One region of the Carboxydocella sp. JDF658 genome, then DNA from elsewhere that is predicted to be linked to it. Evidence: riboswitches for the same ligand, from Rfam matches in the RefSeq annotation. Region 1 holds a riboswitch; the other holds the start of a gene.
The links. A riboswitch is a leader RNA that binds a small molecule or an ion and turns the genes downstream of it on or off. The one in region 1 is predicted to bind thiamine pyrophosphate.
Positions count from the first base shown of each region.

Region 1 (7,346 bases):
TACGCCTTTGCCAGCAATTGGGCTTCGCCGGCCTTTCCTCCCTGCCAGATGGGTCCAACGGTGTGGATCACATACCTGGCTGGCAGCTTGCCCCCGGTGGTAATCACCGCCTCCCCGGTGGGCAGAGGTCCCCTTTGGGTACGAATGGCCTGGCATTCAGCCATAATTTGTGGCCCTCCGGCCCGATGAATAGCACCATCTACTCCGCCACCCCCGGCCAGGGCGTTATTGGCGGCATTGACGATAGCATCCACATGCTGCTGGGTTATATCCCCCTGAATTAGCCGTAACCTAATTCCGTTGATTATTCTTTCCACAAAACATCACCCCCGGTTACCATTTTATCCTGGCCTTAAAATTAATGACAATATATCAAAAAATCCTCCCTGCCAGAGGGAGGATTTACAATTAATTTTTCAAGCTATTGATCGGTGCAGGAATCCGGCCACCGCGGGCCACAAAGGCAGCGCTGCTCTCCCGGTGTACCGGCATGATGGGAGCCCTGCCCAGGAGACCGCCAAACTCCACCACTTCCCCTACCTGTTTACCTGGCACAGGTATAACCCGTACAGCAGTAGTCTTCTGGTTAATCATGCCGATAGCCGCTTCATCAGCAATAATGGCACTGATGGTTTCCGCCGGTGTATCTCCTGGAATAGCTATCATGTCCAGTCCGACAGAACAGACACAGGTCATGGCCTCCAGTTTGTCGATGGTCAGGGTTCCGGCTTCTGCCGCCCTGATCATGCCGGCATCCTCACTGACCGGGATGAATGCTCCGCTCAGTCCACCAACATAGGAAGAAGCCATGGCACCGCCTTTTTTGACGGCATCATTGAGCAATGCCAGGGCCGCCGTGGTCCCATGGGTACCTGTCCTTTCCAGCCCCATGGCTTCCAGGATATCAGCCACACTGTCCCCGATGGCCGGTGTAGGGGCCAGAGACAGATCCACAATGCCAAAAGGCACTCCCAGCCGGCGGGATGCTTCCCGGCCGATCAACTCACCCATGCGAGTAATTTTGAAGGCAGTTTTCTTGATGGTCTCGGCCAGGGTGCCGAAATCAGCATCAGGCATTTTGCTGACCACATTGCGGACCACCCCTGGACCACTGACTCCCATATTGATAACCGTTTCCGGTTCCCCTATCCCGTGGAAGGCGCCGGCCATAAAAGGATTGTCCTCAGTAGCATTGCAAAAAACCACCAGCTTGGCACAGCCAAGACCATCCCGGTCAGCGGTTAGCTGAGCGGTTTCTTTGATGATTTGCCCCATCCAGGCAACAGCATCCATGTTGATCCCTGCCCGGGTGGTCCCGACATTGACGGAAGAGCAAACCAGTTCCGTCTGGGCCAGTGCCCGGGGAATGGACTTGATCAAGTTAATATCCCCTTTGGTAAAACCTTTATGAACCAGGGCGGAAAAGCCACCGATAAAATTAACCCCAACCTCTCTGGCTGCTTCATCCAGCGCCAGGGCCAGTTCCGTATAATCATCGGCCCGGCAGGCTTCTCCCACCAGAGCGATGGGCGTAACGGAAATACGTTTGTTAACAATGGGAATACCATATTCCCTTTCCAGCTCTTCCCCCACCGCCACCAGCCGGGCCGCCCTGGTCGTGATTTTGTCATAAATACGCCGCCGTACTTCCTTTATGTCTTCATGAGCACAATCCCGCAAACTGATGCCCATAGTAATGGTCCGAATATCCAGGTTTTCTTCCTGCACCATCCGGATGGTCTCCAGAATTTCTCTGTTGGTTAGCATGTTCGCCGTCCCCCTTCTTAAATCCGGTGCATATAGCGGAAAATATCTTCCTGCTGAATGCGAACCTGCACTCCCAGTTCCTGGCCTTTGGCATCCAGGGCCGCCGCCAGGGCAGAAAAATCTATAGTGGCCTCTTCCAGGTCTACCAGCATCATCATGGTAAAGAATTCCTGCATAATGGTTTGCCGAATATCCAGAATATTGACATTATAGCCAGCCAGCACTCCCGTTACCCCGGCAATGATACCTACCCGGTCCTGTCCTAATACCGTTACAATAGCGCGATTGGATTTTTTCATTTTTACCACCCCTGTTTCTGCACAGACTTTAGCTTATAGTTACTATGTTATAACAAGTACATACCTGCTGACAAGTCTTTTTTAGATGTATGCAAGATACTTGCGCGGTTAAACCTAACAGTGGAGGAGGTGTATCCCTTGGTGAGAGAAGAAATTTTGCCAGCTGAAATAGCCGCCCCTGTTTTCATCTCTCCTTATCTGGAGCCCTATCCCGAGCCCTGGCCGGTACCGGTCGGTATCTCTGCCCGCCATATCCATTTAACCCAGCGCGACCTGGAGGAACTGTTTGGCCCCGGCTATCAGCTCACTCCGGCCAAACCCCTCAGTCAACCGGGCCAGTATGCCGCCCAGGAAACCCTCACTCTGGTCGGCCCTAAGGGTGTCCTGGAGGAAGTGCGGATTTTAGGTCCCTGCCGCCCTTATAACCAGGTGGAACTCTCCGGCACCGATGCTTATCAGCTGGGACTGGAACCACCCATTCGGGATTCCGGGGATCTGGATGGTACTCCCGGCATCGTTCTGGTGGGACCCCGGGGTTCTGTCGACCTGCCTTTTGGGGTTATCAAGGCCGCACCCCACCTGCATCTGGACCCGGCTACCGCCCGGCAGCATGGCCTGGAAGACGGGGATCGCCTGCAGATATTAGCAGAAGGGGAAAAAGAAGTGGTATTCAATAACGTCCTGGTCAGGGTTTCCAGGGATTATCTGCCCGACTTTCATCTCGATACCGATGAGGCCAATGCTGCCGGGATTAGACAGGGACAACAGGTTCTAGTGATCGCAAAAAGACTATTGCCTGCTTAATGGATTCTGGTATATAATGAAAAAAAGCAATAGTGATACTACCTGGGGGTGCTCGTTGAGCCGGGCTGAGAAGGACGGGCGATGAACCGTTCTAACCCTTTGAACCTGAGACGGATAATACCGGCGGAGGGAAGGTAGGTGAAAAGATCAGCGCTTTTTGCTTACACTGCACCTGACCGACCCGGTCAGGTGCTTATTTCTTAGGGGAGGAGGATGTGCATGAAAAAACTGGATTTATCCCTGTATGTAATCAGCGGCCAGCATCTGGCTCAGGGCAGGGAATTGCTGGCAGTGATGGAAGCTGCCCTGGTCGGTGGAGCCACCGTGATACAGCTGCGGGAAAAGAATCTGTCCGGCCGCGAGCTGGTAGCTGCTGGTCTGGCCCTCAAGGAACTGGCCCACCGCTATGGAGCCACCTTTATCGTCAACGACAGGGTGGATATTGCTCTGGCCGTTGATGCCGATGGTGTGCATTTAGGCCAGGATGACCTGCCGGTTACCATGGCCCGGCAAATCATGGGACCAGATAAGATCATCGGCCTTTCCACCCATTCCTGGGAACAGGCCCTGGCTGCCAGTAAACTGCCGGTAGACTATATCGGGGTTGGACCCGTTTTCCCCACCAGTTCCAAACCCGATGCGGAAAAACCTGTAGGCCTGAGCCTGGTACAGCGTGTAGCCCGGGAATTATCTGTCCCCTTTGTTGCCATCGGGGGTATTAATGCCGGTAATATCCAGCAAGTACTGGCTGCCGGTGCCCGCAATGTAGCTGTCATATCCGCTGTGGTAGCCGCCCCTGATGTAACAGCTGCCGCCCGGGAGCTGAAAAATTTCGTGGCCGGAGGTAGAAAGGCATGAATAACTCACGTTTTGAACGCCAGCTGGTGATGCCGGAAATCGGCCCGGAAGGGCAGGCCAAATTAAAACAGGGTCGGGTGCTGGTTATCGGCTGCGGGGGCCTGGGCTCGGCCGTTACCTATTACCTGGCTGCTGCCGGTGTCGGCACCCTGGGGCTGGCCGATAATGATCGGGTTGAAGACTCCAACCTCAATCGTCAGATTTTACATGGCAGTCACCGCCTGGGTTGGCCCAAGACCACCTCGGCCGCCCGCACTCTGCAGGACTTTTATCCCGATTTACAGGTTAACCTGCACCAGGAGCGCATTACCGCTGATAATCTGTTGACCCTGGTCCGGGAGTACCAATATGATTTTGTTATTGATGCCAGTGATAACTTCGATACCAAATTCCTGATCAATGACCTCTGTGTTCAAGCGGGAATCCCCTTTTCCCACGCCGGTGTCCTGGCCTGGGAAGGGCAAACTCTGACCTGGGTGCCAGGCGGCCAGACTCCTTGTCTGCGTTGCTTCTTCCAGGCGGCTCCCCCGCCGGAAATTACTCCCACCAGCAAAACGGTGGGAATTCTGGGTGCCGTCGCCGGTACCCTGGGAACCATCCAGGCCCAGGAAGCGATAAAGTTTTTGCTGGGTGCCGGCCAGCTCTTGACCGGACGTTTGTTCATTTTTGATGGCCTCGACATGACGGCCCGCACCCTGCCCTTTGCCGTTAAGCCTGAATGCATCTGTCAAAGGAGGTAGGTTTTATGGTGGAAATTCTCCTGAACGGCCAACCGACTTCGATTGAAGCGGGCACTACTATCGCCGCCTTACTGGCCAGCAAAAACCTCAATCCCCAGCTGGTGGTTGTGGAAGTAAATCGGGAAATTATCGACCGCAACCGCTTCGCAGAAGTGGCATTAAATCCGGGCGATCAGGTGGAAATCGTGAAATTTTTAGGAGGAGGTTAAGACTATGGCTGATCAGTTGCAAATCGGTCGCTATACTCTCAATAGCCGGCTCTTTATCGGCAGTGGCAAATTGCCCCATACCCTCATGCCGGAAGTAATTGCCGCCGCCGGGGCTCAGGTTGTTACCGTAGCTCTGCGGCGGGTGGACTTTACCCACCCGGAAGATAATATCCTGGATTATCTTCCCAAAGACATTATCCTCATGCCCAATACTTCCGGAGCCCGTAATGCCGAGGAAGCGGTGCGCCTGGCCCGTCTGGCCCGTGCAGCCGGTTGCGGTGACTGGATTAAAATTGAAGTAATCCCCGACCAGAAATATTTGTTGCCTGATAATTACGAAACTTTAAAAGCGACGGAAATTCTGGCCAAAGAAGGCTTTACCGTTCTGCCCTATATGTCTCCTGACCTGATGATGGCCAAAGCCATGGAAGCAGCCGGAGCTGCCGCTGTCATGCCCCTGGGTGCCCCTATTGGTACTAACCGGGGCCTGAAAACCAGAGAGCTGATTGGCATTATGATCGAGGAGTGCCAGGTTCCAGTGATTGTGGATGCCGGGATCGGCCGTCCCTCCCATGCTGCTGAAGCCCTGGAAATGGGCGCCGCTGCCGTCCTGCTCAATACTGCCATAGCCACTGCCCGGGACCCGGTGGCAATGGCTGCTGCCTTCCGGCAGGCGGTAGAAGCGGGACGAACAGCTTATCTGGCCGGACTGGGTCCGGAATCCAGCCTGGCCCGGGCCAGCTCCCCCCTGACCGGTTTCCTGGATTGAGGTGAATAAAAATGAGTTTTTTCGATTATGCTCAAACCTATACCGCCGCCAATCTGGAAGAACGGCTGACAACTGCCCGTCCGGAACAAATCAGGGCCTTGCTGGGCAAAAACTCCCTCCATCCCCTGGAGTTTTTGCTCCTGCTCTCCCCCGCTGCCGGCGGACTACTGGAAGAAATGGCCCAGCGGGCCCATGCCCTGACCATGAAACATTTTGGTCGTAATATCCTTTTATATACACCCCTCTATCTCAGCAATTACTGTGTTAACAAATGCACTTATTGCCATTTTCATGCCGGTCAATCCCTGCCCCGACGTACTCTGACCAGGGAAGAGGTCTGGCAAGAGGGGCAAACTCTGGCTGCCGCCGGATTTCGCCATCTCCTGCTGTTAACCGGCGAATCGCGCCGCCATGCCAGTCTGGAGTATCTGGCTGAATGTATTAACATACTAAAACCCTATTTCTCCTCTCTGGGACTGGAAGTTTACCCTCTGACCGAGGCGGAATACCGGCAGATGGTAACAGCCGGGGCAGACAGTTTGACCATCTATCAGGAAGTATATGATCCTGAGCTTTATGCCCGCTATCATCTGGCCGGGCCCAAAAAGGATTACCATTTCCGGCTGGACGCACCGGAACGAGCTTGCCGGGCGGGCATGCGCCGGGTCAACCTGGGTGCTCTGCTGGGCCTGGGACCATGGCGGATGGAAGCCTTTCTGGCTGGACTGCATGCCTATTACTTGCAAAAAAAATACCCGGAAGTGGAAATCGCTCTTTCAGTTCCCAGGTTAAGACCACTGCCAGGCAGTCAGCCCCCCTATCCGGTCAGTGACCGGGAATTAGTCCAAATAATCCTGGCTTTTCGTCTTTTTCTGCCCCAGGCTGGCCTAACCCTCTCCACCCGAGAGCGAGCAGAATTGCGGGATCACCTGGTGCCTCTAGGTATCACTTCTATGTCCGCCGGTTCCAAAACCACTGTTGGGGGTTATGCCGTAGAAGCCGATGCCAGCGCTGGACAGTTCAGTGTTGCTGATGAAAGACCTGTAGAAGAAATAAAAAGGATGTTGTTAAGTAAAGGCTATCAGCCGGTCTTCAAGGACTGGCCCCGTTTTTGTTAAAAATATACTTGCCAAATAGGAATAGTGGGGTTATAATTGTTAGCAACAACTAATGCAAGTACACACTTTCACATATCGGAAAGGAGTCTGGCAATGACTATGCAAACAAAACCCCGTATTCTGATTTTGGGCGCAGGCTATGCAGGCATGATTTGCGCCAAAAAGCTCTCCAAAAAACTGCCCCCCGAACAGGCGGAAATAATCCTGGTCAATAAACACTCTTACCATCAGTTTCTGGCGCAAATCCATGAACCCGCCGCCGGACGCAATGATTTTGAAGATGTGCGGGTAGAAATCGCAGAAGTGCTGGATTTAAACCGGGTCCGGTTTCACAAGGGGATTGTCTCCAGCATAGATCGGGAACGCCAGCAAGTACACCTGAGTGATGGCACTGTCCTCAGCTATGATTATCTGATTATCGCTCTGGGCAGTGAACCAGAGTATTTCGGCATTCCCGGCCTGGCTGAAAATGCCCTGACCTTGCACAGTTTAAATGGGGCCCGCTTGATCCATACTCACATTGCCAACGCCCTGGCCCGCTACAAAGCTGAGCCGGAGCAAAAACACCTGCTGACCTTCGTCATCGGTGGCGCCGGGTTTACCGGGGTAGAACTGGCTACTGAGCTGGCCGACTGGTTGCCGGAACTGGCCCGTCGCTATGATATCCCGGTCGAAAAAACCAAAATCATTAATATCGAAGCTGCTCCCTGTGTTTTGCCGGGCAATGATGCCTTCCTCTGTGAACAGGCAGCTCAAATTATGGCCGCCAAAGGCATCGAACT
Region 1 covers NZ_BDLR01000041.1:4,368-11,713, reverse strand. Annotated here, with positions in the region: gene JDF658_RS07840 (O-acetyl-ADP-ribose deacetylase) at 1-317, opposite strand, end outside; gene JDF658_RS07835 (PFL family protein) at 409-1,767, opposite strand; gene JDF658_RS07830 (ACT domain-containing protein) at 1,785-2,066, opposite strand; gene pduL (phosphate propanoyltransferase) at 2,208-2,870, shown strand; TPP riboswitch at 2,905-3,019, shown strand; gene thiE (thiamine phosphate synthase) at 3,090-3,728, shown strand; gene JDF658_RS07815 (HesA/MoeB/ThiF family protein) at 3,725-4,468, shown strand; gene thiS (sulfur carrier protein ThiS) at 4,474-4,677, shown strand; gene JDF658_RS07805 (thiazole synthase) at 4,682-5,446, shown strand; gene thiH (2-iminoacetate synthase ThiH) at 5,458-6,564, shown strand; gene JDF658_RS07795 (NAD(P)/FAD-dependent oxidoreductase) at 6,658-7,346, shown strand, end outside.

Region 2 (7,346 bases), on a different contig from region 1:
CCATGTACAAGGATAAAAAATTCGCTCTTAAACCTGTAGCTGAAATTAAGGAAGACCTGCTGTCCGCTACTCAATGGCCCTATTTCCGTCGCGTTTTTCTTGCTGATGGCGATGCCCTGGCCGCTCCTACCGATTATCTCCTTAACATCCTGGAGTTAATTCAAACACTCCATCCCCAGGTGAACCGGGTCGGCATCTATGCCAGCCCTAAAAGTATTTTGACCAAATCTGTACAAGAATTGCATTTATTGAAAGAAAAAGGGCTGGGCATTGCTTACCTCGGACTGGAAAGCGGCTCTGACCTGATTTTGAAAAAAATCAATAAGGGTGTAGACAGCCAGGCCATGATTGATGCTGCCGAAAAGGTAAAAGCTGCTGGCCTGCTTCTCTCTGTCACAATCATCAACGGCCTGGGTGGCAAAGGCCTCTGGCAGGAACACGCCCAGGCCACTGCCAGGGTCTTAACAGCTATGCAACCCCACTATCTCGGAGCTTTAACCTTGATGCTCGATCCCGCAGCTCCATTATATCAGGAAGTCCTACAGGGTACCTTCCAGCCCATTGATGAACGGACACTCCTGGCTGAACTGGAGCTTCTGCTGTCCCAGGTTGAACTGGAAAACTGTATCTTTCGTTCCAACCATGCTTCCAATCTGTTTGTATTAAAAGGCACTCTCAACCGGGACCGCGACCATTTGCTGGCTCAAATTCGGCAGGCCCCGGAACAAATACAGCGTTTCGGCTGGATTCCCCGCCTCTGATGTCGGAAAGAAGGGAAAAAGAGACATTTTTCTTAGCAGGAATATCCAGGCACGTCAGCGAATTACCTGGCTGGAGGTGTCAGTATGGCCAGGTACCGGCTGATTTTCCTGTTGGCCTTTTTCATAAACCTGCTTTACCCTGCATCCATATTTTCCGCTACTCCAGATTTTCCCGCTAGCAAACAGCTGGTACTAGCGGCTGTAAACTCATGGACCACTGCTCCTCGCCAGGCTCTCGAAATTACCAGCCAGTTTGCCGAATCTGACCTGAATCCAGAGCAATTGCTTCTGGCTTACCCCGCTTCGCCCTGGATTTTACGTCTGCGCTGGCTACAACACGACCGCAGTTTTTATTATTCTTCCCTCTATGAAGACGAAAACCACCGCGGTCTTTACCGCGGTGGTAACTGGTCGGGCTATCCCGCGCCCTATCTTTATCCGGGGCCTTTATCCCAATGGCCTTTGTTACCATGGCCCGGTTCGGAAGGTGAAATTCACTTCCTGGGCACCAAACAATATGCTGATCAGTGGGTTAAAGTCTATGACTTTCAGCCTCCAACGCCGTTTATTTCCCCTCACTGGCAAGGAAACGTCCAGGTAATTTCTTCCCGTTATCTGCTGTTTATTACTCAACAGCCCTTTCCTCGCCTGGTAGCCGGTGAATATTACTGGCGTTTACGCCTGAATAACCAGCCCCTGGTGGTGGCTATGAAAGCCCGCTTCAATTATTGACATTGCTTCATGGCACAAAACTCTCCGCACATAGAGCATTCTGCCCGGTGTCCCGGGTTTTTTCTTTTTCGCATTTCTCTAGCAGTAGCCTGATCCAGGGCCAGATTAAGCTGCTGTTCCCAGTCCAATTCTTTACGGGCCTTGCTCATCGCTTTATCCCAATTCCAGGCTTTTTCAATTCCTTTAGCCAAATCAGCGGCATGAGCCGCAATTCGGGTAGCAATTACCCCCTGCCGTACATCATCGGCATCTGGCAAGCCCAGGTGTTCTGCCGGAGTCACATAACAAAGGAAATCTGCCCCGGCAGCTGCAGCAATCGCTCCGCCGATAGCTGCCGTAATGTGGTCATGCCCGGCACCCACATCAGTAACCAGGGGGCCCAGTACATAGAAGGGTGCACCATGGCAAAGACGCTTCTGTAATTTAATATTGGTTTCAATTTGGTTTAAAGGAACATGACCCGGTCCTTCCACCATGACCTGAACTCCTTTGGCCCAGGCCCTTTTTACCAACCGTCCTAGTTCTAGCAGTTCAGCTATCTGCGGTCCATCGGTGGCATCAGCAACAGCACCCGGTCGCAGCCCGTCACCCAAACTCAGTGTAACATCATATTCCCTTACCAGTTCCAGTAACTCATCAAAATGAGCATAAAGAGGGTTTTCTTCGCCGGTTTCCTGCATCCAGCGAACGATAAAGGACCCACCTCGGCTGACTATACCACATACCCGCGGACTTTCCTGAATTTCCTCCAGCACCCGGCGATTGATGCCACAGTGAACAGTAATAAAATCCACTCCTTGCCGGCAGTGGTCCTCGATTACCTGAAACAGTTTATCTTTGCTGAGTTCCCCATAAAACCCGGCTTCGTAAATTGGCACTGTCCCTACTGGTACCGGACAGCGCTTTAAGATCTCCTGTCGGGCCCGGCGGAGATTGGGCCCCAGACTTAAATCCATAATGGCATCTGCTCCAGCAGCCAGAGCTACTTCCAGTTTCTCCAGCTCCTTTTCCACCTCCGGCCAGTCACCAGAGGTGCCGATATTGGCATTAACCTTGGTAGTCGCCCCATAGCCGATTAACTTGGGCTGGGCTAGATCCCTCTGTTTATTGGCCGGTAAGATCATAACCCCAGCGGCAATCCTTTCCCGCACAATTTCAGAAGCTATTCCCTCTGCTTCTGCCGCCAGTTTCATTTCCGCTGTTATTCTCCCAGCTCTGGCCAACTCCAATTGTGTCATCTCAATTTTCCTCCTTTGCCTTACTTGCTAATAAAAGTTTTTGCCCCAGACTATAGCTTTGATAACGCCATCTTTTTGCCTTAGCGGCCAGTTCCAGGTCGGAAAGCACTTTACTTCCTTCTTCAATCACCCGCAAAGACTCTGCCACACGGGAGGCATTGGCATTGATTAGTGCCTGCCAGGACGCCCTTTCCTGTTCTCGGAGTGTTGTCACTTCTGTTCCCGGATCCCCTTGGACATCCCTAAATCGCCAAATTTCCTCCGGCCGGGCCAGGCCTATTTCCTGTCGCAACTGCTTTAAAGCCTTCGCCAGTTCCTTCTCTTCCAGGATAAACCGAGCCATATCTTCCAGTACCCGCAATCCTTCCACACAGCGGTTGAAATTGGCATCTAGCATACGAAAAAATTTTTCGCGCATTATTATCCTTCCTCTCATAAATAAAAAACACCCGTCCCGAAGAGACAGGTGTAGAGTATACACTCGTTCCACCCACTTCCCTTCGCTGGTATTACCCAGATCAGGTACAAAGGGTTGAAGCCATAGCTTCTCTCAGCCTTTTGGGCACCCCTAGTGGTAACTACAAATATTCGATTAGCTGATATTGACTTTTTACCTGGTGGGCAATGTGTTCCCGCAGGGCTTGCCGTCGTGGCCCATTAAATCCAATAAACTGCACGCCTGTTAACCATCCCTCCTGCCAGGGCCGTGATCTTACAACCCGGCCTTTTAGCTTTAAAGTCCCCAGTTCAGGGATAGTTAATTCCAGAAGCAATATCATATTAACTGGTAAGCGCAGAGCTGAAAAAAAACTGAGACCTTCTTCTGCCAGGTCATAGGTCTGCCCCCGTCCCCGCTTACCACGTAAATGCTCAATGGGATATGTGCCAAACTGGGCCACTTCAAAATACAACGGCAGCTGAGTATGCCAGCGAAAATGCCTGCGCTCAGCCATAGCCCTCCCTCCCAAAAGAGGTACTTTTGTCTAATTATAACATACAATTTCTACTGTTGCCACAATTTCTTTTTTTCCGCTTCAATAAAGGAAAGCATTTTTTCTTTCTCTTCCCGAACCTTTTCCATCAACTGGTCCACAATTTCTTCCACTTTTTCCCCATTATATGCCCGCTGACAGAGCTGGATTGCCTCCTCTTCAGCACAGCCCACAGCCCCTGCCAGTTGCTGAATACGCAAACGGTCAAAAACCACTTCATTATCTTTGATTTGAGCAAAACCGATAATTAATTTTATCAAGTGAATAGCGGTTCCCCGTCGAATGTCCAGCGATGAGCCATTGGGTATATTGTCCACAAACATATTCACTGCCATCTGTCTCCACCTCACCCAGTTTCTTTGCGCCAATATTATATCAGGAAGAATCTTTCTTTGCAAACAAAAGAGAGGCTTTTGCCTCTCTTTTACACCCCAAACTGGTTGTCATCAATAATGCATACGCTGCCACTGGCCAGAGATGCCGGTACATCAATCAGCCTTTGATTGGTAGAACCCCGGAAAGGCAGCCATAATGCTCGCTGTTCCTTTAAATAGGGACCATCCACCAGCACATCTGTTAACTGCAGCAGCTCACCGATAACCGGATTGCTTTCTGACATTCGCATCAATTGTTCCCAGGTATAGCCAGTAAAAACCCAGAGGTTTTTACCCTTCTCCCTGGCCCAGCGGGCGATAACCAAACAGGCTTCCGGCTGAAAGAAGGGCTCCCCACCTGAAAGAGTTATTCCTGTTGCCAGCTTGTCCCCTTCCAGTTCAGCAAAGACCTGTTCAAAGGTCCAAAGTTCCCCTCCTTCAGGGTCATGGGTATCAGGATTATGACAACCCGGACAGCGGTGGGGACAGCCCTGGGTCCAGATTACTGTTCTCAACCCTGGCCCGTCCACCACACTTTCAGTTGTAATTCCTGCCAGCCTGATCATCAGTTACACCCACATGTAATCCCCAGCGGGGAATGTTTCACCCTTTGGGCAATTTCCTGCAATTTAGCATCATTGCAATTAGATAATTTACAAAAATATCCTGTAACCCGCCGTACCCGTTCAATACTAGAAGGAGCAAAATGGGTTACTACTTTCACCTTTCCCTGAGGAGTCATATATACATCAATACCGGTTATCTCCAGGCCCCTGGCATTAGCTGCATAAAGAGCCTTCTGCCGATAATAGGCAATTTGCTCCGGAGTCAGTTCCGGCAATTTCTCCTGTACACATACAGCACTTTTCATCAATCAACACCCTCCTCTTCACTTTTTATCTAGTTAGTAGTACCCGTAGCGGGCCACTCCAGGTCATATTCTATTTCTTCTTCCATTACATTGACTGAACCACAGTTAGGACACTTATCGTGGTTAATAATCCCTAAGTAACCACAGACCTTACAAAAATCTATGGGAAAGTTAACTGCTCCATAGCCTACATCACAGGCTGCCATGTGCTTAATAATCGCTTCCAGGGCATCGATATTATGTTGCGGAGCAGCCGGTAACTCCAGATAAAGGATATGTCCGGCATTCAGGTACTTGTGATATTTCCCCTCAATCCTGGCTTTATCATACATCGAAATATTATACCACACCGGAATGTGCATACTATTTGTGTAGTACATGCGGTCTGTTACCCCGGGGATAATACCAAATTCCTTTTGGTCCAGTTTGGTAAATCGTCCTGCCAATCCTTCGGCAGGTGTTCCCAGTAAGCTAAAGTTCAACTTGTATTCCCGGGTATACTGGTCACATTTTTCCCGCATAAATTTGACTATTTCCACACCCAGGGCATCGGCCTCTTCTGACTCACCATGGTGTTTACCCAGCAGAGCTACCAGTGTTTCCGCCAAGCCGATAAACCCAATGGAAAGGGTGGCATGCTTAATAGCTTCATAAATTTCGTCATTGGGCCCTAGTTTATCACTATCGAGATAGAGATTCTGTCCCATCAGAAAAGGCATATCCTTGACTTTCAGCCGCCGCTGAATATCAAAACGGAACAACAACTGTTCCTTGACCAAATCCATCATTTCCTCTAGCAGTTCAAAAAACTTTTTGATATCACCCTGGGCCCTCAAGGCCAGTCGCGGTAAGTTAATGGTAGTAAAGGAAGCATTACCACGTCCTTCCGTTATCTCAGGCCCATTCACATTACCAATTACCCGGGTACGGCAACCCATATAGGCTACCTCCCCTTCTTTGCGCCGGGAATATGGCGCGTTAAAACTGCTATCCTGGAATGCATAAGTCGGGAACATTCTCCTGGAGGTCACCCGCAGGGCCAAACGGAATAAGTCATAGTTGGGATCTCCAGGGTCCATGTTTACTCCCTTTTTCAGCTTAAATATTAAATTGGGGAAAATCGGGTTCTCCCCACGTCCCAACCCGGCCTCATAGGCCAGTAGCAGGTTTTTGGTAACCATTCGTCCTTCTGGAGAAGTATCTGTTCCAAAGTTCAAACTGGAGAACGGCACCTGCGCTCCCGCTCGGGAATGCATGGTATTCAAATTAAAAATCAGTGCTTCCATAGCCTGATAGCACTCTTTATCTACCAGTTTTTCCAACTGCTCATCACTGATCTCAACCCCGACTTCCGCAAATATTTTGCGCTGTCTTTCCCGTTCCCTTTGTATAAACGGGGCCAGATCATAATCAAAATAGGCTACCGACTGTCCACCATGCATGTCGTTTTGAGATGACTGGATAATTACTGCTGTTAAATTAGCTGCCGATTTTATGCCCTTAGGACTGCGTATAAACCCATGTCCATTATTAAACCCATTTAGCAACAAACGCCCTAAAGGTATCTGAACACAGGTCAAGGTTTTGGCAAAAAAGTCCAGGTCATGAATGTGAATATCACCATTGATATGGGCCTGGGCATGCTTCTCCGGCATTAAACGGGTTAAATAGTATTTCTTACTGCCCGTAGAGGCTATTTGCAGCATTTTCGCCATCGGGCTATTCTGAACATTAGCATTTTCCTTGCTAGTCTCCACCAGGATTTCGGCTACTGCATCCATTAAATCGGATTGCGATTCCCTGATTCTAGTGCGTTTATTCCGATAAAGTATGTACGCTTTGGCAGTCTGGGCATGTCCATTTTCAATTAAAACCTTTTCCACTGCATCTTGAACATACTCCACAGAAACAGTACCTTCCGGCCCTTCGGGATGGCTCTCCAGGTATTTTACTACTTCAATCGATAGCCTGTCAGCCAATTGCTCATTGTCCCCACCAACTGCCCGAGCAGCTGCCATAATGGCATTTTTAATCTTCTCCCGATTAAAGGGAACCACCCGGCCATCCCGTTTTTTGATATAATGGATCATCCGCTCTCGCCCTCCAAAAAACGTTTAATTTCTTCCATAAACTCATTTACATCACGGAAACGGCGGTAAACTGAAGCAAAGCGGACATATGCTACCTCATCCACTGTTCTCAGCTTTTCCATCACAAGCTCTCCTAAATAAGAACTAGGTACTTCTTTGTCAAATTGGGTCCGCACCTGACTCTCTACCTCAGTAACTATTTTCTGTAACACTTCCATTGACACTGGTCGTTTTTCCACGGCCTTTACCAGACCGTGCATTAATTTTTCCGGTGAAAAAACTTCCCGG
Region 2 covers NZ_BDLR01000002.1:12,565-19,910, forward strand. Annotated here, with positions in the region: gene JDF658_RS00465 (radical SAM protein) at 1-761, shown strand, start outside; gene JDF658_RS00470 (hypothetical protein) at 846-1,493, shown strand; gene thiC (phosphomethylpyrimidine synthase ThiC) at 1,487-2,731, opposite strand; gene JDF658_RS00480 (hypothetical protein) at 2,733-3,149, opposite strand; TPP riboswitch at 3,210-3,311, opposite strand; gene JDF658_RS00485 (PilZ domain-containing protein) at 3,310-3,684, opposite strand; gene JDF658_RS00490 (hypothetical protein) at 3,735-4,058, opposite strand; gene nrdG (anaerobic ribonucleoside-triphosphate reductase activating protein) at 4,148-4,663, opposite strand; gene JDF658_RS00500 (hypothetical protein) at 4,663-4,968, opposite strand; gene nrdD (anaerobic ribonucleoside-triphosphate reductase) at 4,998-7,058, opposite strand; gene nrdR (transcriptional regulator NrdR) at 7,055-7,346, opposite strand, start outside.
Region 2: it holds a riboswitch for thiamine pyrophosphate, as region 1 does, so the genes downstream of both, JDF658_RS00480 (hypothetical protein) here and thiE (thiamine phosphate synthase) in region 1, are expected to answer to the same signal.